2 regions of the Paenibacillus sp. FSL H7-0918 genome follow, and region 2 is predicted to be linked to the other one. Evidence: a T-box and tRNA genes for the amino acid it is inferred to sense, from the RefSeq annotation. Region 2 holds a T-box; the other holds one or more tRNA genes.
What was found. The T-box of region 2 lies ahead of trpS (tryptophan--tRNA ligase). A T-box ahead of a tRNA ligase gene usually reads a tRNA of that ligase, here a tRNA-Trp.
Positions count from the first base shown of each region.

Region 1: it has a tRNA-Trp gene. The T-box ahead of trpS (tryptophan--tRNA ligase) is inferred to sense a tRNA for this amino acid. The anticodon was not compared.

Region 1 covers NZ_JBBOWJ010000001.1:2,191,136-2,194,518, reverse strand. The annotation lists rRNA gene MHI15_RS09900 (23S ribosomal RNA) at 1-586, shown strand, start outside; tRNA gene MHI15_RS09895 (tRNA-Asn) at 647-722, shown strand; tRNA gene MHI15_RS09890 (tRNA-Ser) at 726-818, shown strand; tRNA gene MHI15_RS09885 (tRNA-Glu) at 837-911, shown strand; tRNA gene MHI15_RS09880 (tRNA-Val) at 967-1,042, shown strand; tRNA gene MHI15_RS09875 (tRNA-Met) at 1,060-1,136, shown strand; tRNA gene MHI15_RS09870 (tRNA-Asp) at 1,162-1,239, shown strand; tRNA gene MHI15_RS09865 (tRNA-Phe) at 1,250-1,325, shown strand; tRNA gene MHI15_RS09860 (tRNA-Thr) at 1,354-1,429, shown strand; tRNA gene MHI15_RS09855 (tRNA-Tyr) at 1,435-1,520, shown strand; tRNA gene MHI15_RS09850 (tRNA-Trp) at 1,527-1,600, shown strand; tRNA gene MHI15_RS09845 (tRNA-His) at 1,624-1,699, shown strand; tRNA gene MHI15_RS09840 (tRNA-His) at 1,743-1,818, shown strand; tRNA gene MHI15_RS09835 (tRNA-Gln) at 1,838-1,912, shown strand; tRNA gene MHI15_RS09830 (tRNA-Gly) at 1,919-1,993, shown strand; tRNA gene MHI15_RS09825 (tRNA-Cys) at 2,003-2,076, shown strand; tRNA gene MHI15_RS09820 (tRNA-Leu) at 2,091-2,169, shown strand; gene MHI15_RS09815 (AraC family transcriptional regulator) at 2,306-3,061, opposite strand.
Region 2 covers NZ_JBBOWJ010000001.1:2,025,152-2,028,534, forward strand. The annotation lists gene MHI15_RS09185 (hypothetical protein) at 55-243, shown strand; gene trpS (tryptophan--tRNA ligase) at 246-1,232, opposite strand; T-box leader at 1,296-1,535, opposite strand; gene MHI15_RS09195 (aldose 1-epimerase) at 1,670-2,644, shown strand; gene MHI15_RS09200 (alpha/beta-type small acid-soluble spore protein) at 2,845-3,075, shown strand; gene MHI15_RS09205 (O-methyltransferase) at 3,229-3,383, opposite strand, start outside.

The DNA of each region.
Region 1 (3,383 bases), 170 kb from region 2:
TGGAAATCATTCGCAGAGTGCAAAGGCATAAGGGAGCTTGACTGCGAGACCTACAAGTCGAGCAGGGACGAAAGTCGGACTTAGTGATCCGGTGGTACCGCATGGAAGGGCCATCGCTCAACGGATAAAAGCTACCCTGGGGATAACAGGCTTATCTCCCCCAAGAGTCCACATCGACGGGGAGGTTTGGCACCTCGATGTCGGCTCATCGCATCCTGGGGCTGAAGTAGGTCCCAAGGGTTGGGCTGTTCGCCCATTAAAGCGGTACGCGAGCTGGGTTCAGAACGTCGTGAGACAGTTCGGTCCCTATCTGTCGTGGGCGCAGGAAATTTGAGAGGAGCTGTCCTTAGTACGAGAGGACCGGGATGGACGTACCGCTGGTGCACCAGTTGTTCCGCCAGGAGCATGGCTGGGTAGCTACGTACGGACGGGATAAGCGCTGAAAGCATCTAAGCGTGAAGCCCCCCTCAAGATGAGATTTCCCAATTAGTAAGACCCCTTGAAGACGACGAGGTAGATAGGTTGGAGGTGGAAGTGCAGTAATGCATGGAGCTGACCAATACTAATCGGTCGAGGGCTTATCCTATAGTTAGAATGCAGATTCGTTTCGGATTCAGTTTTCAGGCATCAAGCCTGGTATGAATATTCCCTGATAGCTCAGTTGGTAGAGCACTCGACTGTTAATCGAGTTGTCACAGGTTCGAGTCCTGTTCGGGGAGCCATATGGAGAGGTGTCCGAGTTTGGCCGAAGGAGCACGATTGGAAATCGTGTAGGCGCCACAAGCGTCTCGAGGGTTCGAATCCCTCTCTCTCCGCCACAAATTTTTAATTAGTATGGCCCGTTGGTCAAGGGGTTAAGACACCTCCCTTTCACGGAGGTAACATGGGTTCGAATCCCATACGGGTCACCAAATTTTCACTTGATTTATCCTAGTGGACTTTGGTACAATAACAATTGTTGTTTATGGAGGCTTAGCTCAGCTGGGAGAGCATCTGCCTTACAAGCAGAGGGTCGGGGGTTCGATCCCCTCAGCCTCCACCATAACACTTTCTTACTGACGCGGGGTGGAGCAGCCCGGTAGCTCGTCGGGCTCATAACCCGAAGGCCGCAGGTTCAAATCCTGCCCCCGCAACCAATTAACTTAAGCAATTATATCTTTTGGAACCGTGGTGTAGTTGGCCTAACATGCCTGCCTGTCACGCAGGAGATCGCGGGTTCGAATCCCGTCGGTTCCGCCATTTTCATCATGGCTCGGTAGCTCAGTCGGTAGAGCAGAGGACTGAAAATCCTCGTGTCGGCGGTTCGATTCCGTCCCGAGCCACCATTTATCATCACAAAAGAATGAGTGCCATGCCGGTGTAGCTCAATTGGTAGAGCAACTGACTTGTAATCAGTAGGTTGGGGGTTCAAGTCCTCTCGCCGGCACCATCCTTGGAGGATTAGCGAAGTGGCCAAACGCATCAGACTGTAAATCTGCTCACGTGAGTGTTCGGTGGTTCGAATCCATCATCCTCCACCAGTTTTTAGGGGCATAGTTTAAAGGTAGAACAACGGTCTCCAAAACCGTTGGTGTGGGTTCAATTCCTGCTGCCCCTGCCAAGTTCTTTCTAAAGTTTAATATGGCGGCCGTGGCGAAGGGGTTAACGCACCGGATTGTGGTTCCGGCATTCGTGGGTTCGAGACCCATCGGCCGCCCCATTTACTTTAAAATGAATAATGGCAACAATATCAACTTAATATGGCGACTGTGGCGAAGGGGTTAACGCACCGGATTGTGGTTCCGGCATTCGTGGGTTCGAGACCCATCAGTCGCCCCATTTTACTTTAAAATGTTATTGGGGATTAGCCAAGCGGTAAGGCAACGGACTTTGACTCCGTCACTCATAGGTTCGAATCCTATATCCCCAGCCATTTTATGCGGACGTGGCTCAGCGGTAGAGCATCGCCTTGCCAAGGCGAGGGTCGCGGGTTCGATTCCCGTCGTCCGCTCCAAGTTTTCATGGCGCCATAGCCAAGTGGTAAGGCAAAGCTCTGCAAAAGCTTTATCCCCAGTTCAAATCTGGGTGGCGCCTCCATTTAGTTCATATGTGCCGGCGTGGCGGAATGGCAGACGCGCTCGACTCAAAATCGAGTGGGAAACCGTGGAGGTTCGAGTCCTCTCGCCGGTATCTTAAAAAGGTTTGTAAGAATGCTTTTATAAGCAATCTTACAAACCTTTTTTCTTTATGTCCTTGGGTTTACAGCAGTAAGCCGTTGAATAGAGAGTTTCTCTATTTCAACGGCTTTTTTTAATCTGATTAGTGATTAACCTGATTGATTATTAATGCGGAATGCTCGCGGGGTAAGACCTATTTCTCGTTTGAACATATTGCAGAATTGGGCATCGTTCACAAAACCTGCAGCAGCAGATACTTCAGAGATTTGCATCTGAGTATGACGTAATAGAGACTTTGCATAATCCAGGCGTTTTAACAGCAAATACCGCAGGGGTGAAGACCCGAAACGTTCTTTAAATAGATGGCGAAAACGATCGTAACTATATCCGGACATTTCTGATAGTGTTTCGACGGACAATTTATGGCGATAATGCTCATTCATATAATTAAGGACATATTGTACTCGATCTTCTGTTGGGGATTGATATCCAGAGGCACTAAGAAGCCTCATAAGATGGACGGTAATCTCGCTCATTTGTAGGTTTAGAAGCTCAGAGAATCCGTCTTGCTTGCGTGTAAACTCTGCTTTCATTCGCAGCAGGATTTGAAGAACGGTCTGATCTTTATCATCTTCATATACGCCGAGCAGATTACTCATATTAGGGTGTTCTGAGTGGAAGCCTACAAATAATACATTTGCATCCTCACGGTGGTGCTCGTCATGTTTATGATTGGGTGGCACAAGCGCGAAAGAAGAGGAGCGAAAATGGTAACTTCGTGGGCCAACATTGGTTGTCCCTACCCCCTGTAAATAATAGACTAGTTCGTAGCATTCATGCTGGTGTGGAGGGATATAAGTATTTAGCTCATGTGTGGCACTTACAATATATAGAACACGATCCATGATGATCCTCCAATACTTATGTTTTAGCCGAATCGTACAAAACAATGACCGAAATCATATAATTATTTTTAATAATATTTGTTATGATCGTATCAATAAATCCGAAAGTTCGCAACCTGACTGGCCATCTCGTTCGGAAATAAAGCGGATTATTAATAATAATGGTATTTTTATTGCTATTTTTGAGCCTAAACGTTAAATTTATTACTTTTAATGATACTTTATTTGGAAAAAAGAGAATTTCCATTTGAACCGTGAATTATACAATGGGTGAAGATAGGATTCTGCGGATTACTAACCAACTAAAATTAGGGGTGGAATA
Region 2 (3,383 bases):
TATTTTATAATACTCCGGGATTCATTTTAGCAGACACGGAAAGGAAGGCTCTTAATGGGTAAAGGACTCTCACTTTGGTTCGCTTGTTCTTCTATTCTTATTCTCACTGCCGCTTCAATCGCGATCAGCTATAGCTTCTGGCTGGCACTTCTGCTTGGTTTTCTTTGCGTAATGAATATTGGCTGGGGATTTATCCTCAAAGCCAGAATTAGACGCAAACAGGAAAGCTTAAGCTCTGACTAAGATTAACGAGCTGGCAGAAAGCCCATCCGCTCTTTTACGCCATTCAACGTCTCAGCTGCAACAATACGTGCACGTTCAGCACCTTCAGCAAGAATATCAGTGATCGCACCTGAACTGCGAATTTCATGATATCTTTGTTGCAAAGGCTCAAGTGTGGATACAACCACTTCCCCAAGATCCTTCTTAAAGCCACCATACATTTGTCCTTCATAACGATCGGCAATTTGCTGGAGGGACATCCCAGAACATTCCGAGTAAATACTCATCAAGTTACTAATCTCTGGCTTGTTAGCCGGATCAAAGATCACTTCACGTCCAGAATCAGTCGTTGCGCGGCTGATTTTTTTACGGATCACATCCGGTGAATCCAACAGGGCAATATAGCTGCCTGCATTCGGGCTGCTCTTGCTCATTTTTTTAGTGCCATCATCCAGAGACATAATGCGTGCGCCCACTTCAGGGATATACGGTTCAGGAATCGTAAAGAATTCGCCAAAACGGTTATTGAATCGGCCAGCTAAATCACGGGTCAACTCCAAGTGCTGCTTCTGATCTTCACCTACTGGCACAAGATCCGCATTATAAACAAGAATATCTGCTGCCATTAAAGAAGGATATACGAATAGGCCCGCGCCAACTGAATCCTTACCTGATGATTTATCTTTGAACTGTGTCATACGCTCAAGCTCGCCCATTGCCGTCAGCGTAGTCATGATCCAACCCAATTCCGCATGCTGAGGCACATGAGACTGCATATATACATTCGAACGCACAGGATCAATTCCTGCCGCGATAAAGAGTGCAGCTACAGCTTCAGACTGCTCACGCAGTGCCGCAGGATCTTGAGCAACGGTGATCGCATGCATATCGACAACCATAAAGAAACATTGATGATCGTCTTGCAGCTTCACAAAATTTTTCAGCGCTCCGATATAGTTACCCAAAGTTAGAGAACCGCTCGGTTGTATGCCTGACATTACTTTTTTCAACATAATATAGACCTCCGTTAGATGTAATTTCCGATTTCCGAGAACGCAAAAAAAGCCTCATCCGCAAGGGACGTGAGACCGTGGTGCCACCCTTATTCGCTGCTTAACCTTTGTATAGTCAAAGGGAAACAGCCTTAGTCTTCCGTTAACGGGGAAGATCCGGCCGGTCTACTAGGGCATCTTGCTCCCGTTCAAGCGCGGCGCTCAGGGGTCCATTCATCAGGAGTGTCCTACCGGTTCGCATCAACCACCGGCTTTCTGAAGGTGCATTTCCTGTCTACTTGTCCCCGTCATCACATTCTCATCATAATTTAATGCCTTCATCATAGAACCATAAAGAGAAGTTGTCAAATCACTTAACCACTTCCGCATAAATCTGTTATGATAAGGTTATCCATGTTCTATTCGATTACAGTTACGATAAAGGAGCATATCTCATGAAACAGGTGACCAAAGGGCAGTGGGGCGGTTATGATACTTATATTTTGCACAGCCGCGAACTGGAAGTCACGCTTTTGCCGCGACTAGGAAACAACGTGATTTCATTGTTTGATGTAAAAGAACAACGGGAAATTCTGCGGCGGCCTGATGAAAGCGATCAAGCTTTCTTTATGCAAAAACCTTACCATTTTGGCATCCCGCTCTTAATTCCACCCGGAAGAATTCGTAAAGGAAAATTTCAATTCGAGGGTACAAGTTATCAATTTGACCAGAATACCGCTGGTGACAATCATATCCATGGTCTACACCGGACTCAATCCTGGTGTGTCAGCGATATTGAAGAAGACGAGGACGGTTGTGCAGTCACTACTGAATTCCTTACTGAAGATGATCCGCACTGGATGGAGCAATTTCCCATTCCACTCAAATTCGAAATGACATTCAGGCTTCAGGATGCCCGGCTCAGCCAGACTTTAAAGGTTACAAATCTCGGCGATCATCGTATTCCCTTTGGGATCGGCTATCACACCTGGTTTATGATCGATGGAGAACCTGAACGCTGGAATCTCAAGCTGCCCGTAAACAGCATTTATGAACTAAACGATGAATTGCTCCCTAGCGGCAATCTAATTCCACTTGGTGATCTAGATTCACTAAACTCTGGAATCAACCTCCAGGGAACTAATTTTGATACTGCTCTACGTATTGGTGACAAGCAGCCCGTAGAAGCCTTGCTATTACGCGATGATGGTTATGGTCTTCGTTATACAGCTGACGAGAATCATTTCCGTCACTGGGTCCTGTATACCAAAGGGCCGCTCGATCAATTTCTGTGCATCGAACCTTACACCTGGCTCCCGGATGCTCCTAACGTTTCCGATGACCCTTCCTTCACGGGCTTGCTGAAGGTAGAACCAGGTCAAAGTCTTGAGCTGTCCACTATGCTGGAAATGATCTATCCCGAGAATTAAAGCAGATATACATTATATCGGTCTTCCCTTGCGTTTACGTAAGAGAAGGCCGATTTTTTGTGCGAGCTTAGTTATTTGGGCTTTCTACCCTTACTTTTAATCGACTAATAATTACCATCCTTAAAACCTTTCGATAGCATGCATGAATTAGCCTCTTAGCGCTCATACTATCTTCACAACGGGCGAAGGAGGTGACACACATGGGTCAAGCAGGTCAAGGTCGTAGCAGCCGTTCCAATAACCTTGTAGTTCCTCAAGCAAATGCAGCGTTGCAACAATTGAAATATGAAGCAGCACAAGAGCTTGGAGTAACGATCCCAGCTGACGGTTATTACGGGAACTACACTTCCCGCGAAACTGGTTCTTTGGGAGGTTACATCACTAAACGTCTAGTACAACTGGCAGAACAACAACTGTCCGGTCGTCAGTAACATCGTTATCTTAAGTGTTTTATCCGGCAGAGGTCTTAAAAAGCCTATTGCCGACTAGCTTTCAAACCTCTCACACTTCTTCTAGAAGCTGTGGGGGGTTTTTCTAATTTATAGCCTATAGTCCCAGCTGCAAACAATTTTTATGTAAAACGTTTAACTTAAAAATTGATCAGCACTCTCGGCGTAAGCATTACGGGGAGATCGAATCATCAGATTCGCCATATTATAATTAGACTCCAGCGTAGCATCTACGATTAGCTTGCCTTGTCTTATAGCAAATTCATAGCTGATCTCACCATGAGTCCAAC